Regions from separate parts of the Bacillus sp. 41-22 genome, predicted to be linked through region 1. Evidence: riboswitches for the same ligand, from Rfam matches in the RefSeq annotation. Region 1 holds a riboswitch; each other region holds the start of a gene.
The links. A riboswitch is a leader RNA that binds a small molecule or an ion and turns the genes downstream of it on or off. The one in region 1 is predicted to bind S-adenosylmethionine.
Positions count from the first base shown of each region.

Region 2: linked by a shared signal. The riboswitch ahead of LCF45_RS13140 (ECF-type riboflavin transporter substrate-binding protein) and the one ahead of LCF45_RS24645 (methionine ABC transporter ATP-binding protein) in region 1 are both predicted to bind S-adenosylmethionine.
Region 3: linked by a shared signal. The riboswitch ahead of LCF45_RS01840 (methionine ABC transporter ATP-binding protein) and the one ahead of LCF45_RS24645 (methionine ABC transporter ATP-binding protein) in region 1 are both predicted to bind S-adenosylmethionine.

Region 1 covers NZ_CP084035.1:4,765,334-4,772,903, forward strand. Annotated here, with positions in the region: gene sufD (Fe-S cluster assembly protein SufD) at 1-442, opposite strand, end outside; gene sufC (Fe-S cluster assembly ATPase SufC) at 458-1,243, opposite strand; gene metQ (methionine ABC transporter substrate-binding lipoprotein MetQ) at 1,481-2,287, opposite strand; gene metQ (methionine ABC transporter substrate-binding lipoprotein MetQ) at 2,361-3,173, opposite strand; gene LCF45_RS24640 (methionine ABC transporter permease) at 3,196-3,861, opposite strand; gene LCF45_RS24645 (methionine ABC transporter ATP-binding protein) at 3,854-4,879, opposite strand; SAM riboswitch class I at 5,188-5,295, opposite strand; gene LCF45_RS24650 (hypothetical protein) at 5,421-5,765, opposite strand; gene LCF45_RS24655 (thioredoxin family protein) at 5,918-6,226, opposite strand; gene LCF45_RS24660 (toprim domain-containing protein) at 6,230-6,574, opposite strand; gene gcvH (glycine cleavage system protein GcvH) at 6,827-7,210, opposite strand; gene LCF45_RS24670 (arsenate reductase family protein) at 7,252-7,570, opposite strand, start outside.
Region 2 covers NZ_CP084035.1:2,592,936-2,600,505, forward strand. Annotated here, with positions in the region: gene LCF45_RS13135 (ABC transporter ATP-binding protein) at 1-1,124, opposite strand, end outside; gene LCF45_RS13140 (ECF-type riboflavin transporter substrate-binding protein) at 1,135-1,683, opposite strand; SAM riboswitch class I at 1,823-1,938, opposite strand; gene LCF45_RS13145 (aspartate/glutamate racemase family protein) at 2,089-2,772, shown strand; gene LCF45_RS13150 (macrolide family glycosyltransferase) at 2,822-4,000, opposite strand; gene lepB (signal peptidase I) at 4,257-4,787, opposite strand; gene LCF45_RS13160 (peptidoglycan D,D-transpeptidase FtsI family protein) at 4,865-6,991, opposite strand; gene LCF45_RS13165 (PAS domain-containing sensor histidine kinase) at 7,211-7,570, opposite strand, start outside.
Region 3 covers NZ_CP084035.1:337,560-345,129, reverse strand. Annotated here, with positions in the region: gene LCF45_RS01865 (ArsA family ATPase) at 1-424, shown strand, start outside; gene LCF45_RS01860 (DUF3926 domain-containing protein) at 417-608, shown strand; gene LCF45_RS01855 (HXXEE domain-containing protein) at 672-1,154, shown strand; gene LCF45_RS01850 (MetQ/NlpA family ABC transporter substrate-binding protein) at 1,322-2,176, opposite strand; gene LCF45_RS01845 (methionine ABC transporter permease) at 2,198-2,863, opposite strand; gene LCF45_RS01840 (methionine ABC transporter ATP-binding protein) at 2,853-3,872, opposite strand; SAM riboswitch class I at 3,998-4,103, opposite strand; gene LCF45_RS01835 (cysteine hydrolase family protein) at 4,345-4,890, shown strand; gene pruA (L-glutamate gamma-semialdehyde dehydrogenase) at 5,203-6,750, opposite strand; gene LCF45_RS01825 (TSUP family transporter) at 6,904-7,570, opposite strand, start outside.

The DNA of each region.
Region 1 (7,570 bases):
ATGCAGCATGAAGTGCAGTTAGACGATGCTCGTCTACTTTCACGCCGTCTTTCATTAAGTACTTTTGTACTAATTCAGCATGCTCTGTTGCAGCTGTTACGATGTCTGTAAAAATAACACCTTTTTCTTTTGCTTCGTCTGCTAAAGAAACGAAAGCAGTTGTACCAGTACGTTGTACTAATACGCTGTTATTTTCATCGATTAAGTTTTTCACTGCTTCTGGAAGCTCTGTTAAAGAACTTACAGGCTCTTGCTTAGCAGCGTCGCCTTTTCCGATAAAGTCCCATTTTTCAATTTTCGTTTTATCAGGCGTTGGCATTGGAAGTTCAGTTGCTTGTGCAAGAGCTTGTAAGCGGAACTCAGTCAACCAAGCAGCTTCGTTTACTTCGCTTGCGCGCTGACGGATTGTTTCTTGATCGAAAGGTAATGTACCGATTGTCATGTTTATGCTCCTCTCTTACGCTTCTTGCTCTGCTGTTTCGTCTTCAATACCTAATTCTTTTTTAATCCAGTCGTAACCTTCAGCTTCTAGACGTTGTGCAAGCTCAGGGCCACCAGATTTAACGATACGACCGTTCATCATAACGTGAACGAAGTCTGGAGTGATGTAGTTTAATAAACGTTGGTAATGCGTAATCATTAGGCAGCCGAACTCTTCGCCGCGCATTTGGTTAATACCTTTAGATACAACTTTTAATGCATCGATATCAAGACCTGAGTCGATTTCATCTAAGATTGCGATTTTTGGCTCAATCATCATTAATTGAAGAATTTCGTTACGTTTTTTCTCTCCACCAGAGAAACCTTCGTTTAAGTAACGTTGTGCCATTTCTGGATCCATTTCTAGGAATTCCATGTTTTTATCTAAAGTACGGATAAATTTCATAAGAGAAATTTCATCGCCTTCTTCACGACGTGCATTAATTGCAGAACGTAAGAAGTCCGCGTTTGTTACTCCGCTAATTTCACTTGGATATTGCATTGCTAAGAATAGACCTGCTAGCGCACGCTCATCTACTTCCATTTCTAATACATCTTCACCGTCGATGATGATGCTACCTTCTGTTACTTCATACTTTGGGTGACCCATAATCGCAGAAGATAAAGTTGATTTACCTGTTCCGTTAGGTCCCATAATTGCGTGGATTTCTCCACCTTTTACTTCAAGGTTTACACCTTTTAAAATTTCTTTGCCATCGATTGATACGTGTAAGTCTTTAACCGTTAATGTAGAACCAGCCATCTCAATACCTCCATTAATCCTCTATATACATTTTAAAAATTACTAAAACGTTCATATTCTCATTTTATTCTCATTCTAATCTTATATCAAATAAAATGATATCGCAAACACTAAGAAAATGTAACAATTTTTTCACAAATGTATATAAGTATTTCCTTTACATCCTCTTATGATACACCTTTCTTCTTATATATATAAAGAAAAAAGGACTGGGTTATTCCCAGTCCTTCCCAGCACCTATTCATTTACTGGAAGTACAGCACCTTTATATTCTTTATTGATAAAGTCTTGAATTTCTTTTGAATGCAATACGTCTACTAACTCTTTAATTTCTTTTTTCTTCTCGTCACCTTTACGAACTGCGATAATATTTGCATAAGGAGAGTCTGATCCTTCAATTGCAATTGCATCCTTTGTTGGATTTAATTTCGCATCAATTGCGTAGTTTGAATTAATAAATAAAGCATCACCTTCATTGTTTTCGTACAGCTTGGGTGAAAGTCCAGGTTCTACATCTGTTTTAAACTTTAAATTTTTCGGATTTTCTACAACATCTTTTACTGTTGCTTTAACAACATCTACACCGTCTTTTAATTTAATAACGCCGCCTTTTTGTAACAATGCGAGCATACGGCCACGCTCCGCTACGTTATTACTCATAATAACTGTTCCGCCATCTGGAAGTTCTTTTAAGCTTTTATATTTCTTAGAATAAATGCCCATTGGCTCTAAATGAATTTTTCCTGCATTTACAATTTTGTATCCTTTTTCTTGAATCTCTTTATCTAAATAAGGGATATGTTGAAAATAATTTGCATCGATTTCTTTATCAGCTAATGCCTTATTTGGTAAAACATAATCCTGGAATTTTTTTATCTCTAACTTAATGCCCTTTTTCTCTAATATTGGCTGTGCCTTTTCTAAAATAACAGCGTGCGGTATATTAGAAGCGCCAACGACAAGCTTATTCTCATCTTTCCCCCCGCAAGCAGCTAATGTAAATACAGACAGTGCTGTAACAACTGACAATAGAATCTTTTTCATATGATGTCCCCTTTTCTCCCCTATATTTATGTAGTAAAAAAAGGACCGGCATACACCAGCCCTTTTTCCGCAATTATTCTTTTACAGGAACAACTGCCCCTTTATATTCTTTAGTAATAAAGTCTTCAATTTCTTTAGAATGCAGTACTTCTATAAGAGCTTTAATCTCTTTTTTATCTTTATCGCCTTTACGAACAGCTACTACGTTTGCGTATGGAGAATCATTTCCTTCAATTGCAATCGCGTCTTTTTCTGGGTTTAATTTCGCATCAATTGCATAGTTAGAATTAATTAGAACCGCATCGCCTTCTTTATTGTTATACACTTGTGGCAATAAACCAGGCTCGATATCTGTTTTGAACTTTAAGTTTTTCGGATTATCCGCAATATCTTTTGGAGTTGCTTTAACTGGCTCTACTCCGTCTTTAATTTTTAAAATGCCTTCTTTTTGTAAAATTGCTAAACCACGACCATGATCAGTAACAGAATTACTCATAATAATTGTCGCCCCGTTTGGAAGTTCTTTTAAGCTCTTATATTTTTGAGAATACACACCAATCGGTTCTAAATGAATTTTTCCTGCTATTTCAAAATCATATTTCTTATCTTTAATCTCTTTTTCTAAATACGGAATGTGCTGGAAGTAGTTTGCATCTAATTCCTTATCCGCTAACGATTTATTTGGTAATACGTAGTCTTGGAATTTTTTAATTTCTAGCTCAATTCCTTTTTTCTCAAGTAACGGTTTTGCCTTTTCTAAAATTTCAGCGTGCGGTACGTTAGAAGCACCAACAACAAGTTTCTTTTCATCTTTATCTTTCCCGCCACAAGCAGCTAACCCAAAAATTGAAGTTGAAATAAGTGCTGTAAGTAATAATTTTTTCATTTGAAATATCCCCCTGTTTTCATTATCTTTTATCTATTCGAGTCGTTAAACTATCACCAATCCACTGAATTAAAAATACAACGAGTAATACACAAATTGTCGCAACGATTGTTACATCGTTATTTCCACGCTGGAATCCCTCTAAGTAAGCAAGTGTTCCAAGACCACCAGCACCAACAACACCTGCCATTGCTGTATAGCCTACTAAAGCAATAGTCGTAACCGTAATACCAGATACTAACGCTGGTAACGATTCTGGAATTAACACCTTCAAAATAATTGTGCTTGTTTTTGCTCCCATCGCTTTTGAAGCTTCAATTACACCTTTATCAATCTCACGAAGCGCGATTTCAACCATTCTCGCGTAAAATGGTGCCGCTCCAATAATTAAAGCTGGCAGCGCTGCACTCGCTCCGAGTATTGTTCCAAGAAGAATCTTTGTGAACGGGATTAATAAAATAATTAAAATGATGAACGGTATAGAACGGAAAATGTTTACGAACGCTCCAATCACCGTATTAATCGCTTTATTTTCCCATAAATTATCTTTCGCTGTCATAAAGAGTAATAGTCCTAAAATAAGTCCTAAAACAAATGTGGCAAGTGCTGCGATTGCCGTCATATATAACGTTTCACCAGTTGCTTCTAACATTTGATTCCAATCAATATTTGCGATTAACTTATCCATGTGCAATCACCTCCAGCTCTACTTGATCTTGATGAATCCCTTCTATTGCTTGCTGGATCGCTGTTTCTTCACCATTTAAATGAACGACTAAACTTCCGTAAGATCCGTTATTCGTTTGCGCGATATTTCCTTGCAAAATGCTAACTTCTATATCACCGCGCTGCATTAACCTTTGAAGTACCGGTCTTTCTACCGCTTCACCGACAAACTGCAAACGAATTACTTTTCCATCTGGATACTTTTCTATTAAACTTTCAATCGTTTCATTTGTATCTTCAGAATCAGTTAACTGCTGTACAAATCGTTTTGTAATGTCTTGCTGTGGATTACGGAATACGTCAAGTACTGGACCCGTTTCTACGATCTTCCCTTTTTCCATTACAGCAACTCGATTACAAATTTTGCGAATAACGTGCATCTCATGCGTAATCAATACAATTGTTAAGCCGAGACGCTTATTAATATCTAACAATAAATCTAAAATTTGATCTGTCGTTTCCGGATCAAGAGCTGACGTTGCTTCATCACATAAAAGTACTTGTGGATTATTTGCTAACGCTCTTGCAATCCCGACGCGCTGCTTTTGTCCACCACTTAGCTGAGATGGGTACGCGTCTCCTCTTCCTTCTAATCCAACAAGATGAATTAACTCATCGACACGTTTTCTTCTCTCCGCCTTATCGACACCTGCAATTTCAAGTGGGAATGCGATATTTTCACGCACAGTTCGTGACCAAAGTAAGTTGAAATGCTGAAAAATCATTCCGATTTCTTGTCTTGCCTTACGAAGTTCATTTCCAGTAATCGCTGAAATCACACGATTCGCAATTGTAATTTGGCCAGAAGTTGGTTTCTCTAACTGATTAAACAATCTGATTAACGAACTTTTCCCAGCGCCACTATATCCAATAACACCAAATATTTCACCCTTATCTACTTTTAAGTTGGCGTTATCTACAGCAGTGACATCACCGCTTTTTGCCTTATATATTTTCTTTACATTTTCTAATAAGATCATGATGTTCACCCCTTTTTTAAATAAAAAGCGCAAGCGGCTCGCTTAGAACAAGAGGGCGTTGGAATCCCAGACGTAGAGGCGCTTTTTGCCTCATAGGAAGGGATGAAACGACCGACTGTTCTAGCCGCTGGAGCTAGATTTCATAAAACTTTGGATAGACTCCGCATTTTTTTATTTTTCATGCGTGTAGTCCATCGTTATAGCTCCTCTTATTATTTGAATGTCCTCCGCATTCAAACAACAAAAAACCTTTCCGCTTCTAGAGAAGCAGAAAGGTTTATATGCGTATATAACAACATTATCCCTCTCTCTCATCTCTCAAAGCATTTGCTTTGCAGGAATTGGCACCATTTCAACATAAGTTGACGGTTGCCGGGCTTCACAGGGCACAGTCCCTCCACCTCTCTTAATAAGAGAAATCAGATTAAATTTTCGTCTGATTTAAAATTTATGAAATTGTCTATATTTTATGAATTGAATTGTATCAATATCCACACGCTCTGTCAACAGAAATTTTCGTAAAAAAAGAAACTTCAGAATTTTAAGCTCCGACTGACATCGGTTTACATATATGAAACATCGATTCAACTAATAACATCGTTCGATACGTTCCAGAATATTGTACCCGTCCATCACTCATTAACTTTTGCAACCTCATATTTCCAGTCACTAACTTTTGTACATCCTCTTCCTCTAAACAAACGATTTGTTCCGTTCCTCTCGCCTCTTTCAAAAGTTCTATATAATCTCTTGAAATTTGTAACGAACAGCATTCATCTCCAAAACGAAAATTAACAGTTCTTTCTCCTTGCCTTAAAAGCGGTTCTAAATGATATTGACCATTAGCGTAATTTACAAATGATTGAAGCAAAGAATATAATTTCATCCTAAACCACATCCCTCATATCACTTTCTATTACATACCATTCCCTCTTATTAAAGGGCAATCCTGTTATTTTCGCTCGACAAATACTGTATCTATCACGCATGTCGACATATTTCCCAAGAAATATGTCGAGGCGGCAAAAACTTTGCCGCCTACTTTAATTCCGTATATAAATATTCAACCGAATGAAATGCATATATTTTCTTCATCAGTGTCCCATTTTCAAAAATAAGTAAACACGGTACACTTTCTATCCCATACTCTTTCGCTAAATGCGGGGCATAATTTAAATCTAACATTCCAATTTTCAAATCTTCAATCGTCATCTCAACGACCGTTAACATCTTCTTTGCCAATTGGCATGTTCCACACATTGGTGTATACACATATAACACTGTTTTTTCTTCATTTCCTATTAGGGCTGTAGCTTCGGCACCTGTCCAATCAATCACTTCTATCATTCCTTACCGTAAATATTCTGTATAAACGTCAATGTCTGCTCCCCATAATACATTTGCTAAATGTGAAGAAGGTGCAGTCGCCACCTCGCGATACGAGCGATCAATATAAATATGCTCTGCTTGCGGAAATTCTTTTCGGAATTGTTTCCTTAACTTTTCTCCTGCATCATCAGCATCCACTAGCACATATACGTCCTTATCAAAAAATTGATCAATGAGCTCATCCATTTTCGACAAACCAATTGTACCATTTGTACAAACAATTTCCACTGGTTCACGAATAATAGATTCAATCTTTCTTCTATCCGATTTACCTTCTACAATAATGACTTTTTCCACATAAATCATATGTCATCACCCGATCACCATATACTATACAACCTTTAACTTAGTATATAGTATATTCGTTATTTTCATGTTGTTTCCTGTTTATTTTTGCAAAAGAAAAGCTCAAGCGGCTTGCTCAGCATGAAGCCTACATGAAAAAAGTTTTTCAAAAACGTTCTCCTACATAATAATTAATATATATGTTTTTAAATTCATTATGTACACAACATAAAAAAGGACAGCACAAAGGCTGTCCTTTTTCTTCGACTATAATTAGTCTTGGTTTGTCATTTCTGCATATTTTTCTGCAGTTAATAACTTCTCAACTTGGCTTGCATCAGAAAGTTCAACTTTAACCATCCATGCACCCTCGTATGGAGATTCGTTAACTAGTTCTGGTTGGTCACTTAATTCTTCGTTTACTGCTACAACTTTACCACTTACAGGTGCGTATAATTCAGAAACTGTTTTAACAGATTCTACGCTTCCGAATGGCTCGTCAGCTTGGATTGTTGCACCTACTTCAGGAAGTTCAACGAATACGATATCGCCTAACTCACCTTGCGCAAAATGAGTAATACCGATAACAACCGCATTACCTTCTGTTTTTACCCATTCGTGTTCTTCAGAGTAACGTAAATTATTTGGAATGCTCATGACTGTACCTCCAGTGAATGTATTAATTATGTAAAAATACCTTATTGGTACTTTTTCCACACACTTTCAAACTGCTCTTCGTTAAAACCAAGTGTTACACTCGTTCCATCTGTTACAATTGGACGTTTAATCAACATGCCATCAGATGCTAAAAGCTCATACATTTCGTCTTCGCTTGCATCCTTTAACTTATCTTTTAAACCAAGTTCGCGGTAACGCATTCCACTTGTATTAAAGAATTTTTTTAATGGTAATTCACTTTTCTCATGTAAATTACGTAAATCTTCTTTTGACGGTGGATTTTCAACAATATGAATCATCTCATATGCTACATCGTTTGCCTCAAACCATTTCTTTGCT
Region 2 (7,570 bases), 2.2 Mb from region 1:
ACTTCCCCGCGTTTACGAATAGACCAACAATTTATATTTTCTCCATCGAATGTTATTCTCCCATTCTTTGTTTTATTTATTCCTATAAGAGTATGAGCTAATGTCGATTTCCCTGCTCCATTATGACCCAATAAGGCTATTATTTCTCCCTCTCCTATTGAAAGGTTGATATCTTCTAAGGCTGTATGTTTGTTATTGTACGTAAATGATAAATTTTCTATCTTGCATAAAACTTTTTTAATATATTTGTTTTTTGATGAAACTTGCTTATGCATCCAGTTCTTTAATAGGCTATGAACGCCTGCATTACGAAGATTTTCAATTGGAAATACCTTAACATTATTACTATCAAAATTTAATTTCTTTAGCGCCTCTATATAAATAGGTTCTCTTAGTCCGATATTTGGTAATATATCAGAATTTAAAATACTATCCGGTGAACCAACGGCAATAACTTCTCCCTCATCTATTAAAATAATTTTATCTAAATCAAGGTTTAAAATTTCTTCTATTCGATGTTCAATAATTACAATTGTTTTATTATATTTCTCATGTATATTTTTAATGAGTTCTATTGTATTCAAACTACATGCAGGATCCAAATTAGCTAACGGTTCATCAAATAATAATATATCTGCATTCGTCGTTAGCAGACCTGCAAGAGAGACTGTCTGTTTTTGACCTCCTGATAATTCATGCGGACTTTGTGTATGAAAGTCCTGCATGCTTACCTTTTTTAAAGAATCCGTAACAATCTTTCTCATTTCTATTTGATTTACACAATCGTTTTCTAATGCAAATGCTACATCCTCTTCGACAGTAAGGCCTATAAATTGTGCATCTTGATCTTGTAATATTGTCCCTACGTGTTTACTCTGTTCAAAAACACTACCTTTTCTCGGATCCTTTCCAGCTATTAAAATGTTACCGGTACTTATCCCTTCGTAAGAAAATGGGATTAGCCCATTTATACAATGAGCTAATGTTGACTTACCTGAACCACTTCGTCCAGCGATAAGTACCTTTTCCCCAGGATATATTTGAAATGTAATATCTTTCAAAGTAGGCTGCGTAGCATGCCTATATTGAAAGGTAAATTGTTCAAAAGAAATAATTGGTTGCATGTATTCATCCCTACTTTTCAATTTTTAAATGTGTATGTTTCTTATTTGATTTCGCTAAGCCGATCGTGATTGGTAAGCCAAGAACTAAAAATACGATAACGTCTGCGATTGTTGCGCCTAGTACTTGTATAACTATTTTGTCAAACGGTTCTCCCATCACAATAATATCGAATGCTCCAGCAAATATAATAGCTATGACAATACCAATTAACCCTGCAATTGCAAAATAAGAAATATCACGGTTATTATACGTTCCATGTTTTACACTAAAACCAAATCTTTTTTGTATGAGTCCCATTGCAAAACCAATAATACCTGAACTAATAACCCATCCCCACCAAATACCCCAACCAGCGATCGTATCTGTAACGGTATGACCGATGAGTCCTATTAAAAGCCCTGCTACCGGGCCAAATAACGCTCCAAAAACTGTTAAAATAGCCAATGCGGGTTTAATAAATGTATTCGGTGCGATAGAAAATCCCCAAAGCCCTAATACCCCGTATAAAGCTGCTCCAATTCCAATAGCTACTACTAGCTTTGTCGTTAATTTATTCATTACAATTCCCCTCTCGTATTATTCAACTTTTAATACTCTATATTTATTTTGAAAATGAATTATGCATCGACACTTCCTTTCTATACAACAAAAAATGACCTCTTTAATAAGAGGTCATTTTCTTTCACGTACAAGAATCCCCTTATCTTTCAAAAGACACATAGTGTCCTCTGCGGAATTAGCACCTTCCTATGTAATTACATAGGGGTTGCTGAGGTTTCATAGGGCCGTTCCCTCTACCTCTCTGGATAAGTATGTATTTGTAATCTGTATTATGGCACTAACAATAAATAATTTCAATACTTTTCTTACTATTTTTATTTTTCGATAAATAGTTCAACTAAATCATTGTATTCTTATCGGAATTATGAAATAATAAATTCAAAATTGTTACGGGAGGAATGCATGATGAAAGTAATTGGCTTAATTGGCGGACTAAGTTGGGAATCAACATCGTTATATTATAAACATATTAATACACTAACTCTCTCTCAATATGATCAAAATGCGAAGCTTGTTTTATATAGTATGGACTTTGGTGAAGTAACTACATTATTACAAAATCATCAATATGAAGAAGTGAAAAATGAATTAGTCGCAGTAGCAAAAAAAGTAGAACACTCTGGAGCTGAATGTTTACTAATGTGTTCTAATACTGTACATCTATTTGCTGAGGAAGTAGAACAAGCAATATCAATCCCACTTCTTCATATCGGTGATGTAAGTGCTAAAGAAATGGTAGAACAGAATATAAAACGGATCGGATTATTAGGAACGAAACAAACAATGGAAGAAGATTTTTATACATCACGACTAGCAAAATATAACATTGAGACAATTATCCCAAATGACGAAGAAAGAACTTTTATCCATCACGTCATATTAAATGAATTAAGTAGAGGAATTATTTCAGAAACATCAAAAGAAAAACTAATACAAATTACCAATTCATTAATTAATAATGGGGCTGAAGGAATTCTACTTGGCTGTACGGAAATTCCTTTGCTCATTTCCCAAAATGATCTATCTGTTCCTGTTTTTGATACTGCTTATTTACATGCGAATACTGCTGTACAATTTGCTGGATAATAATATAAAAGCATACAGGTAGAGCCTCTATGCTTTTATATTATCCGAACTATTTATTTAAAAGAGCATCAATAACTGCAATGGCTCTTTTGGAACCACCACACTCTAAAAAACTTTCATTCAGTTTTCGAATGCCATGTTTATACTTTTCATTTGAAAGAACGTCTGTTACCGCCTTTTTTAAAGTTTGCACATTAACATGCTCTTTCAATAATCTATGTGCTGCCTCAAGCTCAGTTAATCTTTGCGCTATCATAGGTTGATCTTTATCATGCGGTATTATCACAAATGGGACATTATAATGGATTGCATCGTGCACACTATTCATTCCACCATGTGTAATAAAAACATCTGCTTCACTTAATATTTCTGATTGAGGTACGTAAGGGGTTATAATAAAGTTGTCTGGCGCTTGCTTAATTTTTGAAATATCATTTCTATCACCAATCGCCATTACTACAATCCCTTCGAAATTTGAAAAAGCATCAATACAAGTATTAAAAAATGGTTCGAGCCCTTCGAGAAGTGTTCCCATTGAAATATAAATAACTTTCTTTTTTGAAAGCAATTCAAGTGGAAACTTTACATTTGTTTTGCGCTTTATAATACTCGGTCCAATAAAAACATTGTTTTCTCCGAACGAATCGCTATTAGGTTGAAAATAACGACTTGTATACACGAGACTAATATCTCCCTTATTATGCATAAATTGAAGATTATTTTTGGGCTTTACTCCAAATTCATGTTCCATTTGATACAGTAACTTTTCAGAGAGTTCATCGGGTTGGAATTGTATTTCTGCATTTGGATGAAAAGGCAAGGTTTCCAATAATACTGGTGGAATTAAAAATATAGGAGAGGAAACTATGCCTGGAACTTGTAAATATTCCTTTACTAACTCTCCAGCACCAAATATATCATAAACTACGAAATCAAAATTAATGCTTTTACATAATCGTTTCGTAATTTCTAATATGTATAAAGAAGTTTGAACATGTACATGAAAGAAAGATTTTAATCCATATGAAGTTTCATTATCAATAGAAATCTCCTTTAATAAATCCGGATGAGTATGTACAATGGCTCCCAAAACTTCAAGCCTTTCCTTAAAGCTTTCCGTTGTAATATAGTGTACGTTATCACCTCTTTCAGTAAAGGCCTTTACTAAACTTAATGTAGGATTTACATGTCCCTCTGCAGGGAAATTAACTATTAAAATATTCATCACTTATTTCTCACTCCTTACAATTCAATCTTCTTATTAATCGTACTGTTATTATTACAAGCAACCTTCCCTTAATAGTCCCAATATACTTACTACTTTAGGTTGATAAATAATTATCAGACATTGAAAAAGGCATCTACATAAAATGTAGATGCCTAACTGTGATAAGGAGTGTTCTGTGAGGTTAGGATAAGCTTTTCTGCTTGTCCTATGCTATCAATATATGATTTATTTTATAAAACGTGCAAATCTAATAGAATTATTTTATCCATTTTATTTGATCAAATGGATAATATACCATTTTCACTTTACCTATTATATTTGACTCATCAATTAGTCCAAGCGTATTCCTACTATCTTTACTATGATTTCGATTATCACCTAACACAAATAATTTATGCGTGGGAACTTTCATTTCTCTACAGTTTGAAAAACGATTTGATACTTGTGACATATCTAACTGTATATACGACTCATCACGCTTTTTACCGTTAATATATACCTCATCGTCTCTTAATTGTATGTTATTCCCTGGTAATCCAATAATTCGTTTCACGTAGTATGTAGGCGAGTCTTCTTTTTTTATTATTACAACATCACCATGATGAAAAGAAGAAAAATAGATGCTAGCCCTATTAACTAGTATGCGATTATTCTCATTCAAAGTAGGTTGCATCGAAATTCCTTCTACCATACAAAATAAAAATAACTTATTAATAAAAATAATTCCTATTATAATTAAAATATAGCTACATATTTTTCTCCAATCTTTTAGAATCAATTGCTTCATAGATACCTCATTTCTAATCTATTCGTATGTAAAAAACGTCTCTAGTTCATATAATTGCTAGAGACGTTTCGTATATTTTAATTCTCTTTAGAGTCATCTATTTTTGGTGCTTCGCCAGTTAATCGCTTATTTTTCAAATCAAAATAAGCATCTAAAACATCTTTTCCAATATCAGAGTTAATACCTGATTTATCATTTATAACCCATGGCACAACAACAGAAAATGCTACTTCTGGATCGTCATATGGCGCATATCCTGCTAATGTTAAATTATAGCATTCTCTACGATCGCCTTTCTCATTTCTCCCAATATCACTTTCTCCACCGTATACAGTCTGTGCAGTTCCTGTTTTTCCAGCTGGTTTATAGGGTGCTTTTTTGAACGCCTTTACTCCCGTTCCATCCCCTTCTTGGAATACTTTCTTAAAGCCTTCTTTTACTTGATTGATATATTCTTCTTTCATATCAATTCTATTTAAAACAACGGGTTCTATTGATTGTACTACTTTACCGACCTCATCTTTTTGAACGGTTTGTTCTCTAATTTCTTGAAGAATTTGTGGTTTCATACGATACCCGCCATTTGCAATAGTTGAAATATATTGTGCAAGCTGAAGTGGTGTATACGTATCATACTGGCCAATGGAAAAGTCTAATAAGAAACCTGGCTGATTATCTTTTCTCCCAATTTGCCCCGCTGTTTCATTCGGTAAATCAATGCCTGTTGGAACACCTAAACCAAATTGTCTGAAATAATATCTCATCTTATCAAAGTATTCTTGTTTAATATCTAGTGAACTGTTCTTTACATAATCCACACCAGCAATTTTTAATGCTGTGTTAAACATATAAACGTTAGAGGAAACTTGTAAAGCTCTTAGGTCATCTATATCTCCAAAATCTTTCCATGACTTTTTCTCCTTAGTTCCTTTAAACTTCATAGGTGCATCATAAAAATGTGTTCCCGGTGTTATAGCTTTTGTTTCAAATCCGGTTAATACTGTAGCACCTTTAACAGTTGATCCAAGCTCATATGAACTTGTCAGCGTACCTAAAGCGTAATCTTCTACTTCCATTTTTCCGTCTTTTTCTACAAGTCTTTTCCCAGCCATCGATAATACTTGGCCGTTTTTCGGATTCATCATTACAACAAAAGCACGGTCCAACATCGATTCTGAACCTTTATAGGCCTTTAATATTTTTTCTATGCTCTCTTCTACTTTTTTCTGTAATTCCATATCAATTGTTAACGTTAAATTCTTGCCGCTTTTCCCTTCAGAAACTGTTTCTGTTCTAATTGTATCACCTTGTTTATCAGCAATACTTCTTACTTCTTTTTTCGTACCATGAAGTACATCTTCGTATTGCTGTTCGATGTAACTTTTCCCAACACGATCATTCCGGCTATACTCACGCACTAAATAATAATCTAATCGTTCACGTGGTAATCCTTCATCAGCATTCGAAACATTTCCAAGAACTGAACGGAATAAGCCATCATTTACATAGAGCCTTTCCCAATCAACTGATGCGTCTACACCTGGGAGATTTGCTAAATTTTCACTAATCACAGTATATTCCTTTTCACTAACATCTTTTTTAATAATTTGAGGTGCCATTTGATAACCTGAAGTCATTTTACTTTTAATAGCTAACACTTCTATGTCTTTTGCTGTTAATTCTTGAAGATTTTTTTCTGTAACTCGCTTTCTTTTTAACTCTTCTATTTTTCTGTCTAACTCTTTTCCGTTAATATCCTTTTCTCTAAACTTATCTATTTCCTTTTTAGATACTAAATCTTGAGTAAGTTTTGGATTTAACTGCATCCAAAAATCTTTCTTATCCGTCTCGGTTAACTTATCTATATCTTCTTGCGGCATTTCAATTATTTCTGCAAGTTGTCTTGCAGTTTTTAGCATTTCTTCCGATTTTACACCTTTCACCTTTGTATATGTAATCGTACGTAAAGACTTATTGTCCACTACTGGATTCCCTTCACGGTCATAAATTTTGCCGCGTGGTACTGTAAGACTAACAGTTGCATTCTCTCTTTTTTCTACTTCATTCTTATATGTTTCTCCATCGAAAATTTGTACTTTACCTAACTGGATTATAATTCCAGAAAATAATAAAAATACGCAAAAGAATAAAATATTTAACCGTATAGGTAGTGCTCTACCACTCTTTTTCTCTTTCTTTTTCACCTTGTCATAATCTCCTCCTTACAACATTTTAAATATTTTTTAGCTCTCTATATTAAAAGTAATGTACAATTTCCACACATTACTTTGTACGTATATTAATATAACGTTTAAAACTTAATAGAAATTAAAACAAATATAAAGAAAAAGTAAAGTTTACTAAATTAAATATAAAAATACCCAATAACAAAAGCTTAGCTTTGTTATTGGGTATTAGGTATTTTAGGAATTAATATTAGAACGTATTGAAATACATCTATCATCACAATTTGATAGAGATTGTTTACTCTGAATTTTCGGCAAGTACATCGTTACAGTTGTCCCGACACCAACCTCACTCATTATACTTATTGTTCCTTGATGACTTTCAATAATTTTATAACTTAACATCAATCCAATACCGGTACCTTTTTCTTTCGTACTATAAAAAGGTTCACCTAATCTTTTAATTCTTTCTTCAGGTATTCCTATTCCTTCATCTATTACACTAATAACGACACCATTTTTATGTATTTCTTTTATATGGATTGAAATTCCCCCCCCATTTAGCATTGCCTCAATTGAATTTTGCAAAATATTAAT
Region 3 (7,570 bases), 830 kb from region 1:
CCCTTACTTTCAGGCATGGAAAGATACACAAAAGAAATATAAGGCGTTAATTAAAGATAGTTTTCAGCCACTTCCTATTTACGAAGCTCCCATGTTTGAACAAGAAGTTGTTGGTTTACCTATGTTAGAGCGTGTAGGAAATGCTTTATTTAAATCAGACCCCTCTCCTACTGAAGTGAAATTTAATGGCCGCACACAATATGTAAAAAAAGATGGCGATGAGTATATTTTCGTACTGTCCATTCCCTTCTCAAACAAAAGTGAACTTTCATTAAATCAAAAAGGTGATGAACTTATTATTCGAGCCGGCTCTATGAAGCGAAATATCACCTTACCAAAAACATTAACACACCTTTCTATTCAAGGAGCTAAGTTTGAAGATGATGTACTAAACATTCGGTTTGGAGGTGTAGTACATGCATGATGAATTACTAAGAAAGGTAATTCGTACAAAAATAAAAATCGGTATGCGTATATTAGAAGAGCTACCGAATCCGATTCAGCAATCAGCTAAGCACGCACTAAATATTTTGCAAGAGGAGCTCTCCTCTTATGCTGAAGAACAACCGCAACCTGAGAGTAATTTAAAAAGCATCATAATTGAATAACTATACCCTTGTAGAAAGCCTTTTCTTATAGGCTTTCTATCCCTTTATTGGAGCTGATATAAGTTGATAAAAACATCTTCAACAAGACATTTCACCACTAATACAATCTGGCTAATCCCCCTTCTATTCTTTTTTCATAACCTTGAAGAAGCTTTCCAAATGCCACAATATATCGCTAATCGATTTTCGATCCATTTTATAACTAACAAACAATTTTTCATTGCAATTTCCATATTAACAACCTTCGTCTTACTCATAGTCATTCTATATCAATTAAGCATCATATCTTCTATTTATTTGATCATTTTTATACAGGGCTGTATCTTCTTTAACGCCGTTCAGCATATTATCTTGTATTTCATTTATCGTTCTTATAATCCAGGAGTAATCTCAGCATCTATCATTATCCTATTTTCTCTTTTCTTATTTTCATCAAAGAAACTATTAATCCCTAAAAAGAAATTAGCAAGTACACTCATTTTTAGTTTAATCTCTTACCCAATCATAATTTGGATTTCCTTATTATTAGCCAGCTGCTTTAATTAAAAAAAGACCAGGAAAACTCCTGGTCCATCACTCTACTTAACAAACATTGGATTCTATGTTATACAAAATTAGAAGGTACAGAATTAGGGTTTTGTTTGTTAAGTAGATTATATGTTGAACGAGCTAACAGCGGAGGGGTTCCTACTGTTAGTCGTTAAACTCAATAATTATTTTACGATTTTTTCAAGCTCATCAAGTGAAAGATCTACTGAAATTGAACCATCATTTGTTTCTTTCTTAATTGCATCTGTTACTTCTTTTGAATGGTATAACTCAATTACTTTTTTCAGTGTTGGATCATTTTTATCTTTCGTACGAGCTGCGAAAATATTAATATAGGCCTTTGCATTTTCATTATTTGGATCTTCTAAGAAAATTGGATCCTTCGCTGGGTCTAATCCAGCTTGACCAGCAACACCGTTATTAATAACTGAAGCCGCTACATCTTTTAACACACGAGGTGTTTGCTGTGCGATAACCGGTGTAACTTTTAGCTTCTTTGGATTTTCAGCGATACCACTTGGATCCCCAAATAGACCAAAATCTTTCTTAAGCTTTAATAATCCAGCTGCATCAAGAAGTTTTAATGCACGTGCTTGGTTCGTTGGATCATTCGGAATAGCAATTTCCGAACCATCTGGGATTTCATTTGCTTTCTTATATTTTTCAGAGTATAAGCCCATCGGTGCAATTTGCGTTGTACCAACAGCTGTAATATCTAACTTATGCTCCTTTTTAAATTGCTCTAAGAAAGCAATGTGCTGGAATGAGTTTAGTTCAATATCTCCATCAGCTAACGCTTTGTTGGGTGTTGTGTAATCAGAGAACTCAACCAGTTTAATTTTAATCCCTTCTTTTTCAGCTTTTTTCTTTAAAATTTCCCAAACGTCTCCATCTGTTCCAGTTACACCGACGCGAACTACTTTCTCTTTCGCTCCTGCACCTGTGTCTCCACCTGAGCAGCCGCTTAATGCTGTAATTCCTACGATCGCTGATAATGCAAATGCTAAAATTTTCTTCATTTTCTTTTCCCCTCTTCCTTTTTATGATCTGCGTAAAAAGACTTTCGCAAAGTAGTTCCCTAAATTTTGAGCCACCTGTACAAGAATAATAAGTAAAACGACCGTTACAAACATAACTGACGTATCAAAGCGTTGATAACCATATGTCATTGCTAAGTCACCAAGACCGCCACCACCGACAAGTCCTGCGACTGCAGAAAATTCAATTAAACCGACCGTCATAAACGTGACACCTAGGATCAATGGTGCTAAAGCTTCTGGTACGAGGATTTCAAAAACAATTCTAAGTGGTGAAGCGCCCATTGCTTGTGCTGCTTCAATTACTCCTTTCGGAACAGAAACAAGATTGGTTTCAACCATTCTAGCAATACCAATTGATGCAACTAACGTCATTGGGAAGATTGCTGCAGCCGTTCCAATCGTCGTTCCAATAACACTTCTTGTTAGTGGGCTTAAAGCTACTAAAAAGATAATGAATGGAACCGGACGAATTGTATTAATTATGATATTAAGAATAGAAAAGACCCATTTATTTTCTAAAAAATTTCCTTTTCTCGTTACATACAACAGTAAACCTAGAGGTATACCGAGAATTGTAGCAAATATAAGGGTTACAATTACCATTAAGAGGGTATCCCCCGTCGCATCTAATATGCGAGGCCAAAATATACTCCAATCAACTCGCATGAGCTTCTACCTCCTTCAGCTGCACTTGCAGTCTTAGATGTTGTAATGCTTTTTGAATTTCTTTCTGTTCACCTTGTAGTTCTACAAGAAGATTTCCAAATAGCACATTTTGGAGTTCAATAATATTTCCATAAAGAACATTTACATCGACGTTATAGTTTTTCGCAATATATGATAGTACAGGCTGCCCTGTCTCTTCCCCAGTAAAAGTCAGGCGATAAATCTGACCTCCGTTTTGAATTTTCGCTAGAACACTTTCTGGTAAGTGATCATTAATAACAGAGCGTACAAAATTTTGAGTTGTCTTTGTTTTTGGTTGTGTGAAAACGTCAAACAGTTTTCCTTCTTCAATTACTTTTCCTTTTTCCATAACGGCTACACGGTGACAAATTTCTTTCACAACGTGCATTTCATGTGTAATAAGTAGAATCGTTAAATTGTACTCTCTATTTACTTTCTTTAATAAATTTAAGATTTCTGTTGTTGTTTCCGGATCTAAAGCTGATGTTGCCTCATCACATATGAGAATATCGGGTGATGTCGCAAGTGCTCTTGCAATCCCAACACGCTGCTTTTGCCCACCTGATAACTGTTCTGGATAATAGTTCGCTTTATCTTCTAAACCAACAAATTTTAGTAGTTCATTCACTCTTTCTTTTATCTCATTCTTTGGCAATTTCGCTAACCTTAATGGATAAGCAATGTTCCCAAACACCGTTCTTGAATTAAATAGATTGAAACTTTGGAAAATCATCCCAATTCTTTGTCTTAGTGTCCGCAATTCTTTCGCCGATAATGATGTAATATCTTTATCATCTATTGAAATTGTTCCTGCAGTTGGTCTTTCTAACATATTTACTAAACGTAATAGCGTACTCTTTCCAGCACCACTAAATCCGATAATGCCAAAAATTTCGCCCTTTTCAACTGACAGCGTTACATCCTCAACCGCATGAACAGATTGCCCACCTGATTCATATACTTTACTTACATTGTTAAAAGAAATCATTTTCTTCCCTCCTATATGCTGTAAAACTTGAAGTAGAGCTTTCGAGGTAAAATAAAAAGTGCTCTCCTCCTTATCAGTAATAAAAGATAAGAAGGAGAGCACTTTTATATGTACTCATTCACATCTTCTCATCTTCCAAGCCTTTATAGGCTTGCTGGAGTTAGCACGGTATTAAAAAAACCCGTTGCTGAGGTATCGTAGGGCCAGTCCCTCCACCTCTCTGGATAAGAGTGTATCGATTTAATTGTCGTTTAATTAAGTCTTATTATAGAACTCAGAATAATGAGAGTCAATACATTTTTCGGAAAAATATTAATTATTTCTCTATTTAAATTTTTAAATAAGAAGTAACAATACAATAGTGATTTTTAAAGTTATGTAAAATCCTTCTCACTCATACTTTTAAAAAGGAGAATCTTCTCTATTCATTGAATAACATTATTTGAATATGAAATCGGAGGAAGATAGATATATGAAAACAGCTCTTTTGCTCGTCGACATTCAAAATGATTATTTTCCAAGCGGAATGATGGAATTACGTAATCCAGTAGAAGCAAGTGAATATGCTAGTCAGCTACTACAACATTTTAGAATAAGAAACGAACCTATTTTTCATATCCAACATGTAGCTATAAAAGATAGCGCTACTTTTTTCCTACCCAATACAGAAGGTGTCCATATTCACGAAAATGTCCGTCCACTTAGAGAGGAAACCGTTATCCTTAAACATTATCCAAATAGCTTCCGAGAAACTGATCTTCTAGAACAATTACAACGTTCAGGAATTGAGCACGTCGTAATATGCGGGATGATGACCCATATGTGTATTGATGCTACAGTAAGAGCTGCTTTTGATTTTGGTCTTCACTGTACCGTAATACACGATGCTTGTGCTACAAAAGATCTTTCATTTAAGAATGCTACTATACCAGCTGTTTATATTCATAATACAATTTTGGCGAGTTTAAATGGAGTATACGCAAATATAATGAGTACAGAAGAGTTTTTAGCGACCTAAAAAAAACACTCCTTTCAGTTAGCAAAGCCGAAAGGAGTGTTCTCTTGTCTAACCATAGATTTTCTTTCAAATTGTATTATACAGGAAATCCTCAAAATGAATACTAAAAAATATGACTAATAAGTCAATTTTTCTCGCTGTTTTGTTTCTATTTTCATGTTTATCCCGATATTAACAAGGTTTAACTAATCCAAAAGAAAAAATAGTAATATTTAGAAACCTTTCTTGATTGAAATTAACTAGCTTCTATTATAGAGAGTTTCTCAAAAAGAAAAGATCTTCACAGTCTGTGAAGATCTTTTCTACTATTTCTTATAAAGTTTCAGAAGTAGTTTTTGCTTGCATGTGAAGCGCTAAGTAATCAGGGCCACCAGCTTTAGAGTCTGTACCAGACATGTTAAAGCCACCGAATGGTTGGTAACCTACGATTGCACCAGTACATCCACGGTTGAAGTATAAGTTACCAACGTGGAAGTCTTCACGTGCTTTTTCAATATGGTCACGGTTGTTAGTAACAACTGCTCCTGTTAAACCGTATTCTGTATTGTTTGCAATTGCAAGTGCATGATCAAAGTCTTTTGCTTTACAGAATGCTACTACTGGTCCGAAGATTTCTTCTTTCATTAAGCGAGCATCTTCTGCAACATCAGCAACGATTGTTGGTTGGATGAACCAGCCTTTAGAATCGTCTCCTTCGCCACCTGATACGATTTTACCTTCTTCTTTACCAATTGCAACATAGCTCATTACTTTATCGAATGCAGCTTGGTCATTAACAGGTCCCATGTTAATATCTTTTGCATCTGGGTTACCTACTGTTAATTCTTTTGTTAATTCAACAGCACGATTTAATACATGATCGTATACATCTTCATGGATTACTGCACGAGAACATGCAGAACATTTTTGTCCTGAGAATCCGAATGCTGATGCAACGATAGATTTAGCTGCTAATTCAAGATCTGCCTCTTTATCAACAACGATTGTATCTTTACCGCCCATTTCAGCGATAACACGTTTTAACCAAATTTGTCCTGGGTTTACTTTTGCTGCACGTTCGTAAATACGAATACCTACATCGCGAGATCCAGTGAAGCTAACGAAACGTGTACGAGGGTGATCTACTAAATAGTCACCAACTTCAGAACCATTACCTGGAACGAAGTTTACTACGCCAGCTGGTAAACCAGCTTCTTCTAATACTTCCATAAATTTCGCTGCTACTACAGGAGTTGTACTAGCTGGTTTTAGTAATACTGTGTTACCAGAAACTACGGCAGCTGTTGTCATACCTGCCATAATTGCGAATGGGAAATTCCAAGGAGAAATGATAACACCTACTCCTAATGGAATGTAAGAGAAACGATTATATTCAATTGGACGGCTTTCTACTGGAATACCGTCTTTTAATTTCAACATTTGACGAGCATAATATTCCATAAAATCGATTGCTTCTGCTGTATCAGCATCTGCCTCATTCCATGGTTTACCTGCTTCTTTTACAAGAATAGCAGAGAACTCATGTTTTCTACGACGAACGATTGCTGCAGCACGGAATAAAATATCTGCACGCATTTCTGGTTTTGACTTTCTCCAAGTTTGGAATGTTGCATCCGCTACTTGCATTGCTTTTTCAGCTAATTCACGGCTTGCTTTTGAAACACGACCAACAAGTTCCTCTTTATTTGCAGGGTTTACAGAAACAATTTTATCTTCTGTAGTGATTTTTTCTCCCCCGATAATTAATGGATAGTCTTGTCCAAGATAAGATTCTACTTTCTTTAAACCCTCTTCAAACGCTAATTTGTTAGCCTCTACTGAAAAATCTGTAAATGGCTCATGTTTGTATGCTACTACCATCTTTTTAGCCTCCCCTTAGAAAAACGTTTACATTTTACAACATTATTCTACACGATAATTTAGATTTATTCAAATATTCCTAGACTTATATTTTAAAAATTAATAAATTTTTAAAATATAATAAAAAAAAGAGATTCATACATACGTATGAATCTACAAAATATGAGTATATTCCAAAACATTTTTCCCGATTAATAAAATAGTAACTAATAAAAATAAAGTCCTTACATATCCAACACCTTTTTGAACCGCAAACTTCGATCCAAAATAAGCACCTAAAATCATTGATAAGCCCATAATTATACCGTATTCAAAATGAATCACATCTAAAAATAAAAAAGTAATTAAAGATACGATATTACTAACGAAGTTCAAAAGTTTTCCAGATGCTGCCGCTTGAATAAAATCCAAACCAATTAATAAAAATGCAAAAATTAAAAAGGATCCTGTCCCTGGTCCAAAAAATCCATCATAAAATCCTATCATTAAAATAACAAAGAAAAACATTAATGTTTTTCCTTTTGTCATCTTTTTATAGGTAGATGCACTTCCCCAATCTTTTTTCGCAATAATATAAATGGCAATAAAAACCAACATTACGAGTACTAGTGGACGCAAAATATCAGGCGGAATAAACTTTACTACTAAAGCCCCTGCGACTGCTCCAATAATAGTTAACGGGATTAACTTTCCTACAATCCGAAAATTCACCTTACCTGATCGAATAAAATAAATTGTGCTCGTAAGCGTCCCCATCGTTGCAGCTAATTTATTCGTTGCGATTGCCGAAGCTGGTGATAAACCAACAAACATAAGTGCA